DNA from 2 places in the Streptomyces sp. NPDC127114 genome. Region 1 is predicted to be linked to the other one. Evidence: predicted binding sites of a transcription regulator. Region 1 holds the regulator's gene; the other holds the start of a gene.
The links. Region 1 encodes HrcA, which represses chaperone genes, less so after heat shock. Its sites were predicted from a motif close to TTNGCACTCNGNNNNNCNGAGTGCNAA; they were not measured.
Positions count from the first base shown of each region.

Region 1 (9,119 bases):
GACATCTCCCGTAAGCGGAAGCTGCTGGAGAAGCAGAAGGAAGGCAAGAAGCGGATGAAGATGGTCGGTTCGGTGGAGGTGCCGCAGGAGGCCTTCATCGCCGTCCTGTCGAGTGACGAGTCCTCCGCCAAGAGCAAGAAGTAGGCACACGGAAAGGCCCCCGTACCGACGGTACGGGGGCCTGTTTCGTTATATGCAAGCTCTTACGCGCCAGTCTCCGGCGCTCTACTCTGAACCCGCCGCAGGTTACTCGCCAGTTAGTTACGCGTTACGCATCGCCCCCACGCATTGCCCGATCGCCCCGCCTGACCGCACCGCCGCCGCCCGGAGGACGTCGTGAGCGACACACAGACCCTGATCGAGAACCGGCCGCCGTCCGTGGCGGCGCTCTTCCTTGAGCGCGTCGAGCGGACCCCGGACGCCGAGGCCTACCGCTACCCGGTACCCGCCGCCTCCGGCCAGGGTCCCGACGACTGGAAGTCGCTCAGCTGGGCGCAGGCCGCCGAGCGGGTCCACGCCATCGCCGCCGGCCTCATCGACCTCGGCGTCGAGCCCGAGGAGCGGGTCGCCCTCGCCTCCGCGACCCGGGTCGAATGGATCCTCGCCGACCTCGGCGTCATGTGCGCCGGCGCCGCCGTCACCACGGTCTACCCGCAGACCAACGCCGAGGAGTCGGCCTTCATCCTCTCCGACTCCGCCTCGCGCGTACTGATCGCGGAGAACGCCGACCAGCTCGCCAAGGCCGTCGAGCGCCGCGCCGACCTCCCGGAACTCCACCACGTCGTCGTCATCGACCCCGAGGGCGCCGACACCTCCGACGAGTGGGTGCTCACGCTCGCCGAGCTGGAGGCACGCGGCAAGGCGTACCTGGAGAAGCACCCCGAGGTCGTCAAGGAGCGCGTCGGCGCGATCACCTCCGACCAGCTCGCCACCCTCATCTACACCTCCGGCACCACCGGCCGTCCCAAGGGCGTGCGGCTGCGGCACGACAGCTGGTCGTACATGGCGAAGGCCATCGCCGCCACCGGCCTCGTCACCCAGGACGACGTCCAGTACCTGTGGCTGCCGCTCGCCCACGTCTTCGGCAAGGTGCTCACCTCCGGCCAGATCGAGGTCGGTCACGTCACCGCCGTCGACGGCCGCATCGACAAGATCATCGTCAATCTGCCGGTCGTGCAGCCCACCTACATGGCCGCCGTCCCGCGCATCTTCGAGAAGGTCTACAACGGCGTGGCCGCCAAGGCCCGCGAGGGCGGCGGCGCCAAGTACAAGATCTTCCAGTGGGCGGCGGAGGTCGCCCGCGAGTACGCCAAGGTCACCCAGGACAACTTCCGCCGCACCGGCACCGCCTCCGCGCCCTTCGGCCTCACCGCCAAGCACAAGGTCGCCGACGCGCTCGTCTACAAGAAGCTCCGTGAGGCCTTCGGCGGCCGGCTGCGCGCCGCCGTCTCCGGCTCCGTCGCCCTCGCTCCCGAGATCGGCTACTTCTTCTCCGGCGCCGGCATCCACATCCTGGAGGGCTACGGCCTGACGGAGTCCTCCGCCGCCTCCTTCGTCAACCCGGGCGAGGCGTACCGCACCGGCACCGTCGGCAAGCCGCTGCCCGGCACCGAGGTCCGCATCGCCGACGACGGCGAGATCCTGCTCCGCAGCCCCGGCATCATGGAGGGCTACCACGGCCTCCCGGAGAAGACCGCCGAGGTCCTGGAGTCCGACGGCTGGTTCCACACCGGCGACATCGGCGAGCTGTCCGCCGACGGCTACCTGCGGATCACCGACCGCAAGAAGGACCTGTTCAAGACCTCCGGCGGCAAGTACATCGCCCCGACGGAGATCGAGGGCCAGTTCAAGGCCGTCTGCCCGTTCGTCTCGAACATCGTGGTGCTCGGCGCCGACCGGAACTACTGCTCCGCCCTCATCGCCCTCGACGAGCCGTCCATCCTGAGCTGGGCCGCCGAGCACGACCTCGCCGGCAAGTCCTACGCGGAGGTCGTCGCCGCCCCGCAGACCGAGAAGCTCATCGAGGGCTACGTCTCCCGCCTCAACGAGGGCCTGCAGCGCTGGCAGACGATCAAGAAGTTCCGCCTGCTGCCGCGCGACCTCGACGTCGAGCACGGCGAGCTCACGCCGAGCCTGAAGATGAAGCGGCCGGTCGTCGAGCGGACCTACCAGCACCTGATCGACGAGATGTACGAGGGAGCGCGGGAGGCCTGACCTGCGGACACCGCGTTCGGCGCGGAGTTATCCACAGGTTCGCCGGCACTGTCGGGCAGTACGGGACAATGGCTTCATGCCTTCCGTACTGCCCGATGGTGAGCCCATGCCCGAGGACGGAGCGCTGCCCGCGAGCGCCCTGCGAGGGGCCGGGGAGCGTCCGCTCGGGTTCTACCTGCACGTGCCGTACTGCGCCACGCGGTGCGGTTACTGCGACTTCAACACGTACACCGCGAGCGAGCTGCGCGGTGCCGGAGGCGTGCTCGCGTCCCGGGAGAACTACGCGGGGCAGGTCGCGGAGGAGATACGACTCGCCCGCAAGGTGCTCGGCGACGACCCGCGGCCGGTGCGGACCGTCTTCGTCGGCGGCGGCACGCCCACGCTGCTCGACGCGGCGGACCTGGTGGCGATGCTGTCGGTCATCCGGGACGAGTTCGGGCTCGCCGACGACGCCGAGGTGACGACGGAGGCGAACCCGGAGTCGGTCGGCCCCGCGTATCTGGAGGAGCTGCGGGCCGGCGGCTTCAACCGGATCTCGTTCGGCATGCAGAGCGCCCGGCAGCACGTGCTGAAGATCCTCGACCGCAGCCACACCCCGGGCCGCCCCGAGGCGTGCGTCGCGGAGGCGCGGGCGGCGGGCTTCGAGCACGTGAACCTGGACCTGATCTACGGCACGCCCGGCGAGTCCGACGAGGACTGGCGGGCGTCGCTGGAGGCGGCGCTCGGCGCCGGACCCGACCACATCAGCGCCTACGCGCTGATCGTGGAGGAGGGCACCCAGCTGGCCCGGCGCATCCGCCGCGGCGAGATACCGATGACCGACGACGACGTCCACGCCGACCGGTACCTGATGACGGAGGAGGCGCTGTCCGGGGCGGGCTTCGATTGGTACGAGGTGTCCAACTGGGCCACCTCGGAGGCCGGCCGCTGCCTCCACAACGAGCTGTACTGGCGCGGCGCCGACTGGTGGGGTGCCGGGCCCGGCGCGCACAGCCACGTGGGCGGGGTCCGCTGGTGGAACGTCAAGCACCCCGGCGCGTATGCCGCGGCGCTGGGCGAGGGACGGTCACCGGGAGCCGGACGCGAGGTCCTGTCGGACGAGGACCGGCGGGTGGAGCGGGTCCTGCTGGAGCTGCGGCTGCGGGAGGGCGTCGAGCTGGGCCTGCTGAAGCCGGCGGGCCTGGCCGCCTCCCGGAAGGCCCTGGACGACGGTCTCCTCGACCCCGGCCCGTACGCCGACGGCCGCGCGGTCCTGACCCTCCGCGGCCGCCTCCTGGCCGACGCGGTGGTCCGCGACCTGGTGGACTAGGGCCTGTCCGGCGGACCATGGCCGTGTCCGCGGCATCGGCGCCCGTCCGCCGGGCCCGCGCCCTGTCTCACCCCCGTACGGGCCCGCGTCCCGCAGGCCGGCGCCCGTCCGCCGGGCCCGCGCCGTATCCCATCCTCCGTGTGGGCATTCGTCCCGCTGGGGCGGGACGGGTGGGCACACGGGACGGCGCCCTTGGCGGGCGCCTCCGCCTTCTGCACCTGCCCGCACCACCAGGGCGCCGCGCCCTACGGGTGACCGTCCAGGCGCGGGGGCCTAGGCCCGGCAAGGGGCGCCGTCCCGTTGTGCCCACCCGTCCCGCCCTGCGGGACGAATGCCCACAACGGGGGGCGGTGGGCGCTGGCCCGGGCGGGTGGGCACCGCCTTGCGGGGTGGTGGTCTGCGACGGAGGGTGGCGGCGGCGTCGCCCGGGCACGGGGCTGCACGCCCTGCAGGACGGATGCCCACAACGGGGGGTGGCGGTGGCGTCGCCCGGGCACGGGGTTGCACGCCTGCAGGACGGATGCCCACAACGGGGGGCGGTGGGCGTCGCCCGGGCAGGTGGGCACCGCATTGCGGGGTGGTGGTCCGCGACGGGTGCTGCCCGGGGGCTGACGGGGGCTGCCCGGGGCTAGGGGGTCGTGACGAAGTCGATCAGTTCTTCCACGTGGCCCAGGAGTTCCGGTTCCAGGTCCTTGTAGGAGGTCACCTTCGACAGGATGTGCTGCCAGGCGGCGCCCGTGTTCTCCGGCCAGCCGAGAGCGCGGCAGACGCCGGTCTTCCAGTCCTGGCCGCGGGGGACGGTGGGCCAGGCGGGGATGCCGAGGGAGGCGGGCTTCACGGCCTGCCAGACGTCGATGTAGGGGTGGCCGACGACCAGGACGTCGGGCGAGGTGACCCGCGCGGCGATCCGGGACTCCTTGGAGCCCGTCACCAGGTGGTCGACCAGGACGCCCAGCCGGGCGTCCGGCCCCGGGGCGAACTCGGCCACGATCGCCGGGAGGTCGTCGACGCCCTCCAGGTACTCCACCACCACGCCCTCGATGCGCAGGTCGTCGCCCCAGACCCGTTCCACCAGCTCCGCGTCGTGCCGGCCCTCCACGTAGATGCGGCCCGCACGGGCGATCCGGGCCCGGGCGCCCGGGACGGCGATCGAGCCGGAGGCGGTACGGGCGGGGCGCGCCGGTGCCGGGCGCGAGGGGCGGACCAGGGTGACCGTGCGGCCCTCCAGGAGGAAGCCGCGCGGTTCCATCGGGAAGACCCGGTGCTTGCCGAAGCGGTCCTCCAGGGTCACCGTGCCCGCCTCGCAGCGGATCACCGCCCCGCAGAAGCCCGTCGTCACCTCCTCGACCACCAGGTCACGGTCCGCCGGGACCTCCGGGACGGGCGCCGAACGCTTCCACGGCGGCGTCAGGTCGGGGTTGTAGCTCCGCATGGGCTCGATTCTGTCCGGTCAGGCGGCGGAAGCGCAGGCGAGGGGGCGTCAGATCCCCTCTGTCGCCCGGCATTCGGGCGACGTTACGACACCTCGAAGCGGCGTGCCAGCTCATCCCGCTGGCGTCGCACGAAGTCAGCGTCCACCACCGCGCCGTGCCCCGGCACGTACACCGCGTCCTCGCCGCCCAGGGACAGCAGACGGTCGAGGGCGGCCGGCCAGCGCGACGGGATCGCGTCCGGCCCCGCCTGGGGCTCGCCCGACTCCTCCACCAGGTCCCCGCAGAAGACGATCTCGCGCTCCCCGGACACGAGCAGGGCCAGATCGTGACCCGAGTGGCCCGGACCGACGTTCGCGAGAAGGACCTGGCGACCGCCCAGGTCGAGGGTCCACTCGCCGGTCACGGTGTGCCGCGGCGCCACCAGGACCTCGGCGGCCTCCGCCGCGGCCCCCTCGTCCACCCCCTGCCGTACCGCGTCCTCGCGCAGCGCCTCGCGGTCCCGCGGCAGCAGCGTGTCCATGCCCACCGCCCCGAAGACCTCGGCGCCTGCGAACACCGCCGTGCCGAGCACATGGTCGAAATGGGGGTGACTCAGTGCGACATGCGTCACCCTCCGGCCGCCCGTGAGCGCCGCCACCTGCGACCGCAGCTCGGCGCCCTGCGCGAGCGTGGCGCCCGTGTCGTACAGCAGGACCGCGTCCCGCCCGATGACCAGGCCCGACGTGGCGTCCCAGCCCGCCAGCCGGCACCTCCCCACGCCGTTCCCGAGCCGTTCCCACCCGTACGCTTCCCAGTCCAAGTCCATGGCGTGACGCTAACCGCTCCGAGCCCGCCTCCTTGCCAGGAGCGACGTGGGCCGCCGTACACTGGCCGGGGGATTCCTGGCACTCGAACAGGGCGAGTGCCAAAACCGGAGCAACCGGAACCGGATCGACAGCTGGAGGTGCGCACGATGCTCAGCGAACGCAGGCTCGAGGTGCTGCGCGCCATCGTCCAGGACTACGTCGGGACGGAGGAGCCGGTCGGCTCGAAGGCGCTCACCGAGCGGCACAAGCTGGGTGTCTCGCCCGCCACCGTCCGCAACGACATGGCGGTCCTCGAGGAGGAGGGCTACATCGCCCAGCCCCACACCAGCGCCGGACGCATCCCCACCGACAAGGGCTACCGGCTGTTCGTCGACCGGCTGGCCGGCGTCAAGCCCCTGTCGACGCCCGAGCGGCGGGCGATCCACAACTTCCTCGACGGAGCCGTCGACCTCGACGACGTCGTCGGCCGCACGGTCCGGCTGCTCGCGCAGCTGACCCGGCAGGTCGCCGTCGTGCAGTACCCCTCGCTGACCCGTTCGACGGTCAGGCACGTGGAACTGCTGTCGCTGGCGCCCGCCCGGCTGATGCTGGTGCTGATCACCGACACCGGCCGGGTCGAGCAGCGGGTCGTCGACTGCCCGGCACCCTTCGGCGAGACCTCCCTCGCCGATCTGCGGGCCCGGCTCAACAGCCGCGTCGTCGGCCGCCGCTTCGCGGACGTGCCGCAGCTGGTGCAGGACCTGCCCGAGTCCTTCGAGGACATCGAGGACCGCGGCACGGTCTCGACCGTGCTCGCGACCCTGCTCGAAACCCTGGTGGAGGAGCAGGAGGAGCGGCTGGTGATCGGCGGAACCGCCAATCTGACCCGCTTCGGACATGACTTCCCCCTCACGATCAGGCCCGTCCTGGAGGCTCTTGAGGAGCACGTGGTGCTCCTCAAGCTCCTCGGCGAGGCCAAGGAATCCGGCATGACCGTACGCATCGGGCACGAGAACGGCCACGAGGGCCTGACCTCCACGTCCGTCGTCTCGGTCGGCTACGGTTCCGGCGGCGAGGCAGTCGCCAAACTCGGCGTGGTCGGACCGACCCGCATGGACTACCCCGGAACGATGGGAGCGGTACGCGCAGTGGCACGTTACGTCGGACAGATCCTGGCGGAGTCGTAAGTGGCCACGGACTACTACGCCGTACTCGGCGTGCGCCGAGACGCGTCCCAGGACGAGATCAAGAAGGCCTTCCGCCGGCTCGCCCGTGAGCTTCACCCGGACGTGAACCCGGACCCGAAGACGCAGGAGCGGTTCAAGGAGATCAACGCCGCCTACGAGGTGTTGTCGGACCCGCAGAAGAAGCAGGTCTACGACCTCGGCGGCGACCCGCTCTCCTCGTCCGGCGGCGGCGGGGCCGGCGGCTTCGGCGCGGGCGGCTTCGGCAACTTCTCGGACATCATGGACGCCTTCTTCGGTACGGCGTCCCAGCGCGGCCCGCGCTCGCGTACCCGGCGCGGCCAGGACGCGATGATCCGCCTGGAGGTCACCCTCGACGAGGCCGCCTTCGGCACCACCAAGGACATCCAGGTCGACACGGCCGTCGTCTGCACCACCTGCTCCGGAGAGGGCGCCGCGCCCGGCACCTCCGCGCAGACCTGTGACATGTGCCGCGGCCGCGGTGAGGTCTCCCAGGTCACGCGGTCCTTCCTCGGCCAGGTCATGACCTCCCGCCCCTGCCCGCAGTGCCAGGGCTTCGGCACCGTCGTCCCGACCCCGTGCCCCGAGTGCGCGGGCGACGGCCGGGTCCGTTCCCGCCGCACGCTCACGGTCAAGATCCCGGCAGGTGTCGACAACGGCACCCGGATCCAGCTGGCGGGCGAGGGCGAGGTCGGCCCGGGCGGCGGCCCGGCCGGCGACCTGTACGTCGAGATCCACGAGACCCCGCACGAGGTCTTCCAGCGGCGCGGCGACGACCTGCACTGCACCGTCACGCTCCCGATGACGGCGGCCGCCCTCGGCACGAAGGTGCAGCTCCAGACGCTCGACGGTCCGGAGGACGTCGACATCCGTCCGGGCACCCAGTCCGGCCAGTCGATCCCGCTGCACGGCCGCGGTGTCACCCACCTCCGCGGCAACGGCCGGGGCGACCTGATCGTCCACGTCGAGGTCCAGACCCCGACGAAGCTCGACCCGGAGCAGGAGCGCCTTCTGCGCGAGCTGTCGAAGCTCCGCGGCGAGGAGCGCCCCCAGGGTCAGTTCCAGCCCGGTCAGCAGGGGCTGTTCTCGCGGCTGAAGGACGCGTTCAACGGGCGGTAGTCGCGCTGCCGGGGGTCGGGGATCGCCCCCCGGGCCAGCTGAGCCGAGGACGTGAGCGACGGGCGTCCCGCACTGGTGCGGGGCGCCCGTCGTGTTTCGGCCCGGCCGTGGCGGCATGACACGATGCCTGCATGTCCACCGCACTGAACGATCTCTCGCGTTTCCCGATCGTGCAGGCCCCCATGGCGGGTGGCGCCTCCTGTCCCGAGCTCGTCGGTGCCGTGTGCGAGGCCGGGGCGCTCGGGTTCCTGGCCGGCGGGTACAAGACCGCCGGCGGGCTCTACCAGGAGATCAAGCAGGTCCGCGGACTCACCGCACGGCCCTTCGGGGTCAACCTCTTCATGCCGCCGGGCGGGCTGCCCGCCGACCGGGCCGCCGTCGAGGTGTACGGACACCAGCTGGCCGGCGAGTCCGGCTGGTACGAGACCGCGCTCGGCGATCCCGACCAGGGCCGTGACGACGCGTACGACGCCAAGCTGGCGATCCTGCTCGACGACCCCGTGCCCGTCGTCTCGTTCACCTTCGGCTGCCCCGATCGTGACGCGCTCGACGCCTTCACCCGGGCCGGTACGTTCACGATCGTCACCGTCACGTCCGTCGAGGAGGCCCGGACCGCCGAGCGGGCCGGCGCGGACGCCGTCTGCGTGCAGGGCGTCGAGGCGGGCGGGCACCAGGGCACCCACCGCGACGACCCGGCCGCCGGGCCCGGCGACGCCGGCGGCGGCCGGGGGCTGCTCGCGCTGCTGACCGAGGTCCGCGAACACGTCCGGCTGCCGATCGTCGCGACCGGCGGCATCATGCGCGGCCGGCAGATAGCCGCCGCCCTCGCGGCGGGCGCCGACGCCGCCCAGCTCGGCACCGCGTTCCTCGTCTGCCCCGAGTCCGGCGCGCATCCGCTGCACAAGCGGGCCATGACCGACCCGCTGTTCACCCACACCGAGCTCACCCGGGCCTTCTCCGGTCGGCCGGCGCGCGGTCTGGTGAACCGTTTCCTGCGCGAGCACGGGCCGTACGCCCCCGCCGCCTACCCCGAGGTCCACCACCTCACCGCCCC
Region 1 is NZ_JBHXTJ010000007.1:233,798-242,916, forward strand. It holds gene lepA (translation elongation factor 4) at 1-144, shown strand, start outside; gene ACFVGS_RS10435 (AMP-dependent synthetase/ligase) at 337-2,214, shown strand; gene hemW (radical SAM family heme chaperone HemW) at 2,291-3,523, shown strand; gene ACFVGS_RS10445 (DUF3097 domain-containing protein) at 4,152-4,955, opposite strand; gene ACFVGS_RS10450 (MBL fold metallo-hydrolase) at 5,039-5,761, opposite strand; gene hrcA (heat-inducible transcriptional repressor HrcA) at 5,909-6,928, shown strand; gene dnaJ (molecular chaperone DnaJ) at 6,929-8,065, shown strand; gene ACFVGS_RS10465 (nitronate monooxygenase) at 8,197-9,119, shown strand, end outside.

Region 2 (9,119 bases), on a different contig from region 1:
GACCACCACCTACGACCAGCGGGACGTCACTCTGGCCGGCAAGGCCACCACCTGGAACCCGGCCACCGGCGAGCGCACGCCCGCCGCCGAGGGCACCTCGGTGAAGGTCACGCTGAACCTGACGGACGCCTACGGCCTGCCGAAGACGAAGATCGCCACGGCCACCACGGTGGCCGACGGCGCCTTCTCGCTGCCCGTCACGCCGGACGCGAAGATCACCGGCGGCACGGCCGAGGTCCAGGCCACGACCGACGTCGACCCGGACGCCGCGCGCCAGGTGCCCGCCGTGGGCGTCGAGAAGCTCACGTACCGGATCACCTCCGACGCGAGCAGGTACCGCGTCAACGCCGGCACGGACGTCACCATCTCCGGCCGCGTCGAGCGTCTGACGGAGGACGGCTGGAAGGGCTTCGGCGGCGCCCCGGTGGTCACCACCGGCACGCAGCCGCTGTCCTACGAGAAGGCCCTCAGGGACGAGATCGGTTCCGGCACCTCGCTCCAGGACGGGTCCTTCTCCTACCTGGCGCGAGTCCAGTACTCGACGATCGACGCCTACACCGGCCTGCGGCCCTCCGTGTACTACGGCGAGGGCAACAACCGCCCGATCGACGTGGCCGCGCTCGCGGTGCCGCAGCAGTTCTCGTTCACCTCGACCGCGCAGACGCTCAGCCAGTTCGGTGAGCTCAACGTGCGCGGCCGGCTGGGCACCGGCTACTGCGACGTGAAGCCCGACTGGGTCGCCCTCCAGGTCTCCCTGGACGGCGGGCGCACCTGGGGCCAGATGAAGTCCATGCCGGTGAACTCCGCCTGCGCGTACGACTTCAACGTCTGGGGCTACGAGAACGCCCTCTACCGGGTCTACCACCCGGAGACGGACCGTTTCGTCGCCAAGACGAGCAGCCCGGTCCGCCTGTCCCGCATCCCGACCCGGATCGTCAACGTCACCATCAGCCCGTCGCGTCCGCGCACCGGCGGCAGCATGACCGTCAAGGGTCTGGTGCAGCAGAAGGTCAACGGCGTCTGGAAGGCCATGCCGGGCGCGCGCCTGACGCTCTTCTACAAGCCCAAGGGCGACCCGAGCTGGTACTGGGCCAAGAAGGACATCCCGACCAACTCCTACGGCAACTTCAGCTTCAGCACCACCAACTACGGCGACGGCACGTGGGCCCTGGGCTGGCAGGAGAAGGCCGGTTACTTCTACAGCGAGTCGAGGACGATCTATGTCGATGCGCTCTGATCTCCGACGGCTCTCCGCCGTCTCCCTCGTCACCGCGCTCACCCTGGGCGCGGCGATCGGCCCGGCCTTCGCCGAGGACGCTCCCGCCGCGAGCCCCGTGGGCGTCGGTCGTGCGCTCACCAACGACGCCCAGCGCGGCACCTTCAAGGTGACCGCCTGGACCGACGCGCCGCAGGCGACCGTCACCTCCGTCTCCGCGAAGGTCCGGCAGGGCGACACCGTCCTGGCCGAGATCCCGGCGCTGGAGGAGAACACGGCGGCCCGGGGCACCTTCGCGCTGCCCGAGGCGTCCACGCTCAAGCTCACCGAGGACGGCGGCACCATCCCGTCCCTCGGCAGGTACGCGATCGACGTCACGGCCACCGACTCGCTGGGCAACACCGTCACGCGCACCGACGCGGGCACGCTCGACTTCACGCTGAAGCCGCAGCTGCGCGACTTCGGCATCGGCAACCCGAGTTGGACCGACCGGAACCTCCACCCGAAGGGCACGCTCCTCGGCGTCCAGCCCGGCTCGGGCGACGAGGTGCCGCTGTCCGGCCGTACCGTGTCGTACGAGCGCACCGGCGAGGGCACGCCGCTCGGGTCGGCCGTGACCGGTGAGACCGGCGCGTTCGCCGGCGAGCCGGTCCCGGTGGAGTCGCGGTACACGTGGGCCCAGGCGCGGTTCACCGAGGACAGCGCCCAGGTGCACGGCACCGCCACGTACAACGCGTACACCAGCGGCGAGGAGAAGCGGCCGACGGTCACCGCCTCCGCCGACAAGGTCCGCGCGGAGTCCGGCGAGACGGTCACCATCAGCGGCCAGGTCACCGACCCGTCCGCCAACGGCGTCCCGATGGCGGACGTCCCGCTGACGGCGCGACTGGGCGGCGGTCTCCCGAAGACCGTGCGTACCGACGCCGAGGGCCGGTTCAGCGTGCGGCTCGTCGCCGCGCCCGGACCCGACTCGTCGGGGTGGTCCGTCCAGTCGGAGGGGTCGTTCCTCTCCTTCTACGCGAGCGGGCCGCTGGCGCTGCCCGCCGACTCCCGTACCTCCGTGGTCGGTTACAAGCTGGGGACCGACGCCCGGCTGACCGTGTACGGCGAGCTGCGCTCCCCGTACCAGAGCTGGACGTCCACCTCGTCCCAGCAGACGGTGGTCCTGGAGCAGTCCCCGGACGGGCAGACCGGCTGGAAGCAGATCGCCTCCACCGACTTCTACAACCACAACGAGGGCCGGACCCCGTTCGTCGCCGCCGCCTGGACCAAGGGCGGCTGGTTCCGGCTCCGTCACGTCGCGAACGACTACTTCGGGGCGTCCGTCAGCAAGCCCTTCTACGTCGTCCGCACCGAGACCCGCGTCACCGGCCTCAAGGCCTCCCCGGACCCGGTCGCCAAGGGTTCGACGATCACGGTCACGGGCTCGCTCCAGCAGTACACGAGCGGCGCCTGGCGCGGTCTGGGCTCGCAGTCGGTGAGCATCTGGTACAAGAAGTGGGGCACGACCACCTGGAAGCAGGTCGCCTCCGGCAAGTCCTCCTCGACGGGCGCGGTCTCGCTGAAGACCACGGCGACCGCCGACGGCTGGTACCAGATCCGCTACTACGGTGACGGCACCCACTTCCAGACGTTCAGCGGCCAGGACTGGGTCGACGTCCGCTGAGCCTCTTCCCGTGAGTCCCGGAAACACTGAAGGGCGGCACCCTCTCGGGTGCCGCCCATCGGCGTTGCTCAGGAGATCCGATCCGTCAGGATCAGAAGTCCATGTCACCGCCCGGCATGCCGCCGCCGGCCGGCGCGGCGGCCTTCTCCGGCTTGTCGGCGATGACGGCCTCGGTGGTGAGGAACAGGGCCGCGATGGAGGACGCGTTCTGCAGCGCGGAACGGGTCACCTTGGCGGGGTCGATGATGCCCTCGGCGATCATGTCGACGTACTCACCGGTCGCGGCGTTCAGGCCGTGGCCGACGGGCAGGTTGCGCACCTTCTCGACGATGACGCCGCCCTCGAGACCACCGTTGACGGCGATCTGCTTCAGCGGGGCCTCCAGGGCCAGCTTGACGATGTTGGCACCGGTGGCCTCGTCGCCGTCCAGCTCGAGCTTCTCGAAGACGGAGGAGGCCTGCAGCAGGGCCACGCCACCGCCGGCGACGATGCCCTCCTCGACGGCCGCCTTCGCGTTGCGCACGGCGTCCTCGATGCGGTGCTTGCGCTCCTTCAGCTCGACCTCGGTCGCGGCACCGGCCTTGATGACGGCGACGCCACCGGCGAGCTTCGCCAGGCGCTCCTGGAGCTTCTCGCGGTCGTAGTCCGAGTCGGAGTTCTCGATCTCGGCGCGGATCTGGTTCACGCGACCCGCGACCTGCTCGCTGTCACCGGCACCGTCGACGATGGTGGTCTCGTCCTTGGTGATGACGACCTTGCGGGCGCGGCCCAGCAGGTCCAGGCCGGCGTTCTCGAGCTTGAGGCCGACCTCCTCGGAGATGACCGTGCCGCCGGTGAGGATGGCGATGTCGTTCAGCATGGCCTTGCGGCGGTCGCCGAAGCCCGGGGCCTTGACGGCGACGGACTTGAAGGTGCCGCGGATCTTGTTGACGACCAGGGTCGACAGGGCCTCGCCCTCGACGTCCTCGGCGATGATCAGCAGCGGCTTGCCCGACTGCATGACCTTCTCGAGGAGCGGGAGCAGGTCCTTCACCGAGGAGACCTTGGAGTTGACGATGAGGATGTACGGGTCCTCGAGCGCGGCCTCCATGCGCTCCATGTCGGTCGCGAAGTACGCCGAGATGTAGCCCTTGTCGAAGCGCATGCCCTCGGTGAGCTCCAGCTCCAGACCGAAGGTCTGGGACTCCTCGACGGTGATGACGCCTTCCTTGCCGACCTTGTCCATGGCCTCGGCGATGAGCTCGCCGATCTGGGTGTCGGCGGCGGAGATGGAGGCGGTGGAGGCGATCTGCTCCTTGGTCTCGACCTCCTTGGCCTGGTCGAGCAGCGCACCGGAGACGGCCTCGACGGCCTTCTCGATGCCGCGCTTCAGGGCCATGGGGTTGGCGCCGGCGGCAACGTTGCGGAGGCCCTCACGGACCAGGGCCTGGGCGAGGACGGTGGCGGTGGTCGTACCGTCGCCGGCGACGTCGTCCGTCTTCTTGGCGACTTCCTTGACCAGCTCGGCGCCGATCTTCTCGTACGGGTCCTCGAGCTCGATTTCCTTGGCGATGGAGACACCATCGTTGGTGATCGTGGGGGCGCCCCACTTCTTCTCGAGGACGACGTTGCGGCCCTTGGGGCCGAGGGTGACCTTGACGGCGTCAGCGAGCTGGTTCATGCCGCGCTCGAGACCGCGCCGGGCCTCCTCGTCGAACGCGATGATCTTGGCCATGTGAAGTGGTCCTCCCGGACATGGGGTGGATAACGCTCCTGGACCGCGCCGACGCCCGCGACGGACGGCCCGCGCTCCTCGTGGTTCCTTCCCCACTCGGTCCGCGACCTCGTCTGCCCGATCCTCGTAAGCACTCTCACCTTCAGAGTGCTAACGCCAATGATTAGCACTCGCCCTAGGAGAGTGCAAGCGACTCCCGCAGATCGAGCACCCCTGGGGTACCCCGCTCCCGGCCCGCACGGGAACGCGCGAGGGGCCCGCATCCCGGTCAGGATGCGGGCCCCTCGACGGAAGTGCGTCGGTGGCCGATCGCGCCGCGCTCAGACGGCGAGCTTGACCATGTCCGCCTGCGGACCCTTCTGGCCCTGCGAGATCTCGAACTCGACCCGCTGACCCTCTTCGAGGGTGCGGTACCCGTCCATCTGGATCGCGCTGTAGTGGACGAAAACATCCGCACCACCGTCGACCGCGATGAAGCCGTAGCCCTTCTCCGCGTTGAACCACTTGACGGTGCCCTGAGCCATGCCTAACTCCCCTATTACTGGCCCTTGCGCGGGACCGCACTTCGCGGACCCGGGTCAGACCCTGCGCCGGAACGCGTCGACCGCGGCTGAATGTATCTGCCCAACTGCCCTCTGCAACAGGTCAATCGGACGAGAATTCTGGGCAGCCCGGAAAGGGGAATTGGGGAGAATCCCCAGGATTACGGGACAAGTCGGGCCCGGCAAAAAGCGCAGAAGGTACACAAGGCACGGGCACTTTGGCTGCTTCTTGTCGTGCGCAGACGCATTCTCATATGCGTCTGGCATGAGCAGCGGAGGGGACTTCCCCAACTCTACCGCGCTCAACCATGCAGAATTGCCCCTTCCGCTTTCTCTCGCGGAAGGGGCAATTCAGATATCTCAGGTACCCGCGGGTAGGGCTCAGCAGCCGCCGGCGACCGCCGGGATGATCGAGACGCCCGCGCCGTCCGGCGTCGCCGTCTCCAGGCCCTGCTCGAAGCGCACGTCGTCGTCGTTCACGTACACGTTGACGAAGCGGCGCAGCTTGCCCTGGTCGTCCAGGACGCGGGCGGCGATGCCGGTGTGGTTCTTCTCCAGGTCGGCGATGACCTCGGCGAGGGTCGCGCCCTCGGCGGGCACCTCGGCCTGGCCGCCCGTGTAGGTGCGGAGGATGGTGGGGATGCGGACGTTCACGGCCATGGCTGTCTTCGTACCTCTCGGATTCAGTGGGCCAGGCCCGCGTCGCGGAACGCGTCCAGGCTCGGGCGGATGGTGGCGGTCGCCTGCGAGCTGTCGGCCACGGCGTCCAGGGTCTTGAGGCCGTCGCCGGTGTTGAGGACGACCGTGGTCAGCGTGGGGTCGAGCAGACCGTTCTCGACGAGCTTGCGCGTCACGCCGACGGTCACGCCGCCCGCCGTCTCGGCGAAGATGCCCTCGGTACGGGCGAGGACCTTGATCGCGTCGACGACCTGCTCGTCGTTCACGTCCTCCACGGCGCCGCCCGTGCGGCGCGCGATGTCGAGGACGTACGGGCCGTCGGCCGGGTTGCCGATGGCCAGCGACTTGGCGATGGTGTTCGGCTTCTGGGGGCGCACCACGTCGTGGCCGGCCTTGAAGGCGGCCGACACCGGGGAGCAGCCCTCGGCCTGGGCACCGAAGATCTTGTACGGCTTGTCCTCGACCAGACCGAGCTTGACGAGCTCCTGCAGACCCTTGTCGATCTTCGTGAGCTGGGAGCCGGAGGCGATCGGGATGACCAGCTGGTCCGGGATGACCCAGCCGAGCTGCTCGCAGATCTCGTACGCGAGCGTCTTCGAGCCCTCGCCGTAGTACGGACGGAGGTTGACGTTGACGAAGCCCCAGCCCTCGCCGAGCGGGTCGCCGATGAGCTCCGAGCAGAAGCGGTTCACGTCGTCGTAGTTGCCCTCGATGGCGACGAGGTCGCCGCCGTACACGCCGGCCATGACGACCTTGCCCTGCTCCAGGTCGTGCGGGATGAACACGCAGGAGCGGAAGCCGGCCCGGGCGGCGGCGGCGCCGACGGCGCCGGCCAGGTTGCCGGTGGAGGAGCAGGAGAGGGTGGTGAAGCCGAAGGCGCGGGCGGCCTCGATGGCCTGGGCGACGACCCGGTCCTTGAAGGAGTGGGTCGGGTTTCCGGAGTCGTCCTTGACGAACAGCTTGCCGGGCTCGACGCCGATCTCGCGGGCGAGGTTGTCGGCCTGGACGAGCTTGGTCCAGCCCGGGTTCAGGTTGGGCTTCTCGGCGACGTCGGCCGGGACGGGCAGCAGCGGGGCGTAGCGCCAGATGTTGGCGGGGCCGGCCTCGATCTGCTTGCGCAGCGCCTCGGGGTCGCCGGTCGGCAGGTCGTAGGCGACTTCGAGCGGGCCGAAACACAGCTCGCAGGCGAAGATCGGGCCGAGCGCGAACGTCTCGCCGCATTCGCGGCAGGAGAGGCCGGACGCGGGACCGAGGTCGACGGTGGTACCGGGAGCGGTGGTTCCGGAAGCGGGTGCGACGGTCTGTACAGCCATTGGAGGCGAGGCCCTTTCTCCTCATCTTCCTCATGACGCATTTCGCCATGAGACGGATTTGGCACCTTCCCTAGTCGGGGACCTCGCTGGAGGACGAGTAGTGACCGACTGGAGGGTTGCCGGGGCTTCAACGGGCCGTTTCCCTCTGCCCCTCTGGATGAGCGGTATTCGATTGTGAGACGCGGGCGGCACCCCGACATGCATCAGGCATCCGCGTTGTTCAAGACTGTAACCGAAGCCCTGGACGGGCGAGACGGTCGTCCGATCCTCGAGATGGAGATCACGTTGCTGGAAGAAGTGGAGCGCTGGCTGGCCCGGCGGTCCTGGTCCGTGGCCGACCGTCCGCTGGAGCGGGTCCTCGCCGCCAAGCGCGGGACGAAGGTCAGCGTGGTGCTGCCCGCGCTGAACGAGGAGGCGACGGTCGGCGCGATCGTCTCCGTGATCCGCCGCGAGCTGATGACGGAGGCCGTGCCGCTGGTGGACGAGCTGCTGGTGATCGACTCGGGCTCCACGGACCGTACGGCGGAGGTGGCCGCGGCGGCCGGCGCGCGGGTGGTGGCGCGGGACGCGATCCTGCCGCGGATACCGGCGGTGCCCGGCAAGGGCGAGGTCCTCTGGCGGTCACTGCTGGTGACGAGCGGGGACGTCATCTGCTTCGTGGACGCGGATCTCCGGGACTTCTCGGCGGACTTCGTGACGGGCATCGTCGGCCCGCTGCTCACCGACCCGGACGTGGACTTCGTGAAGGCGATGTACGACCGCCCGCTCGGCGACGCGCCAGGTCAGGGCGGGCGGGTGACGGAGCTGGTGGCCCGGCCGCTGCTCAACCTGCACTGGCCGCGCCTCGCGGGCTTCGTGCAGCCGCTGGGCGGCGAGTACGCGGCGCGGCGCTCCCTCCTGGAGCGGCTGCCGTTCCCGGTCGGTTACGGGGTGGAGCTGGGTCTGCTCGTGGACGCGCTGCACACGGTCGGCCTGGACGCGCTCGCACAGGTGGACGTGGGAGTGCGCAAGCACCGCCACCAGGACGGCCAGGCCCTGGGCCGGATGGCGGCGGCGATCTACCGGACGGCGCAGCTGCGGCTCTCGCGCGGCCACCTCGTACGGCCGCGGCTGACCCAGTTCGAGCGGGGCGAGGACGGCTTCGCGCCGCGCACGTACCCGGTGGACACGGAGGAGCGCCCGCCGATGACGGAGATCGCGGAGTACACGGAGCGCCGCCGCGTGGCGTAACACCCGATAATGAGCCTTTCTGCCTAAATTTCCGTTTCATGCGGTTCAAGACTGAAACGGGAATCCTGTCGGCCGTTCTGGGTCTCGTGGCCGGGGTGCTGTCCTTCGCCGGAGCGGGCCCGGCCGCCGCCGATGTCGCCGAGCCCTTCGGCAGGCGCGAAGCCGGCGTGTACGTCGGCGACACCAGGACCGACCTCGGCGAGGCCGGCCCGACGGCCCCGAAGAACACGTACACCTGGTCCCCTGCGCACACGCCGTCCGCGCTTCCGCGCCTCGGCCCGCACGGCGGCAGCGGTGGCGCGATGGCGGAGGCCGACGCCGGCACCGAGCGCCTGTGGCTGCTGGGCGCGCTGGGCCTGGCGCTCGCGGCGACGGGCGTGGTGGCCGTGGCGGCGATGCGAGGCCGCGGGGACTACTGAGAGGGCGGAGGAACGCGCGGAGGGCCTTTCCCGTGGGGAAAGGCCCTCCGTCTCACGGCAGGTGTTCCTGTCAGCCGGTGTAGTAGCCGGCCATGTCGGCGACGAGGTCGACGGACCCGCTCCGGTTGTAGAAGGTGATCTTCCCGTCCCTGACCGGGACGACGACCATGTTCGCCACCGTCTGCCCGGCGACGAAGTTGAGGTTGGACGCCGCGGTGCGGGTCGTGCCGTACGGGTACACCGACACGAAGCCGGTCGCCGTCGGGTTCGTCGCGGTGACGTTGAGGACCACGGCCTTGTACTGGTCACCGACCGTGAGGCTCACCGTCTGACCCGCGCCG
Region 2 is NZ_JBHXTJ010000016.1:15,165-24,283, forward strand. It holds gene ACFVGS_RS18210 (hypothetical protein) at 1-1,237, shown strand, start outside; gene ACFVGS_RS18215 (carboxypeptidase-like regulatory domain-containing protein) at 1,227-2,882, shown strand; gene groL (chaperonin GroEL) at 2,974-4,596, opposite strand; gene ACFVGS_RS18225 (cold-shock protein) at 4,917-5,120, opposite strand; gene ACFVGS_RS18230 (MoaD/ThiS family protein) at 5,520-5,798, opposite strand; gene thrC (threonine synthase) at 5,822-7,129, opposite strand; SAM riboswitch class I at 7,148-7,293, opposite strand; gene ACFVGS_RS18240 (glucosyl-3-phosphoglycerate synthase) at 7,415-8,359, shown strand; gene ACFVGS_RS18245 (hypothetical protein) at 8,398-8,778, shown strand; gene ACFVGS_RS18250 (FlgD immunoglobulin-like domain containing protein) at 8,849-9,119, opposite strand, start outside.
Region 2: the regulator HrcA is predicted to act here: its motif matches at 4,760-4,786, upstream of groL (chaperonin GroEL).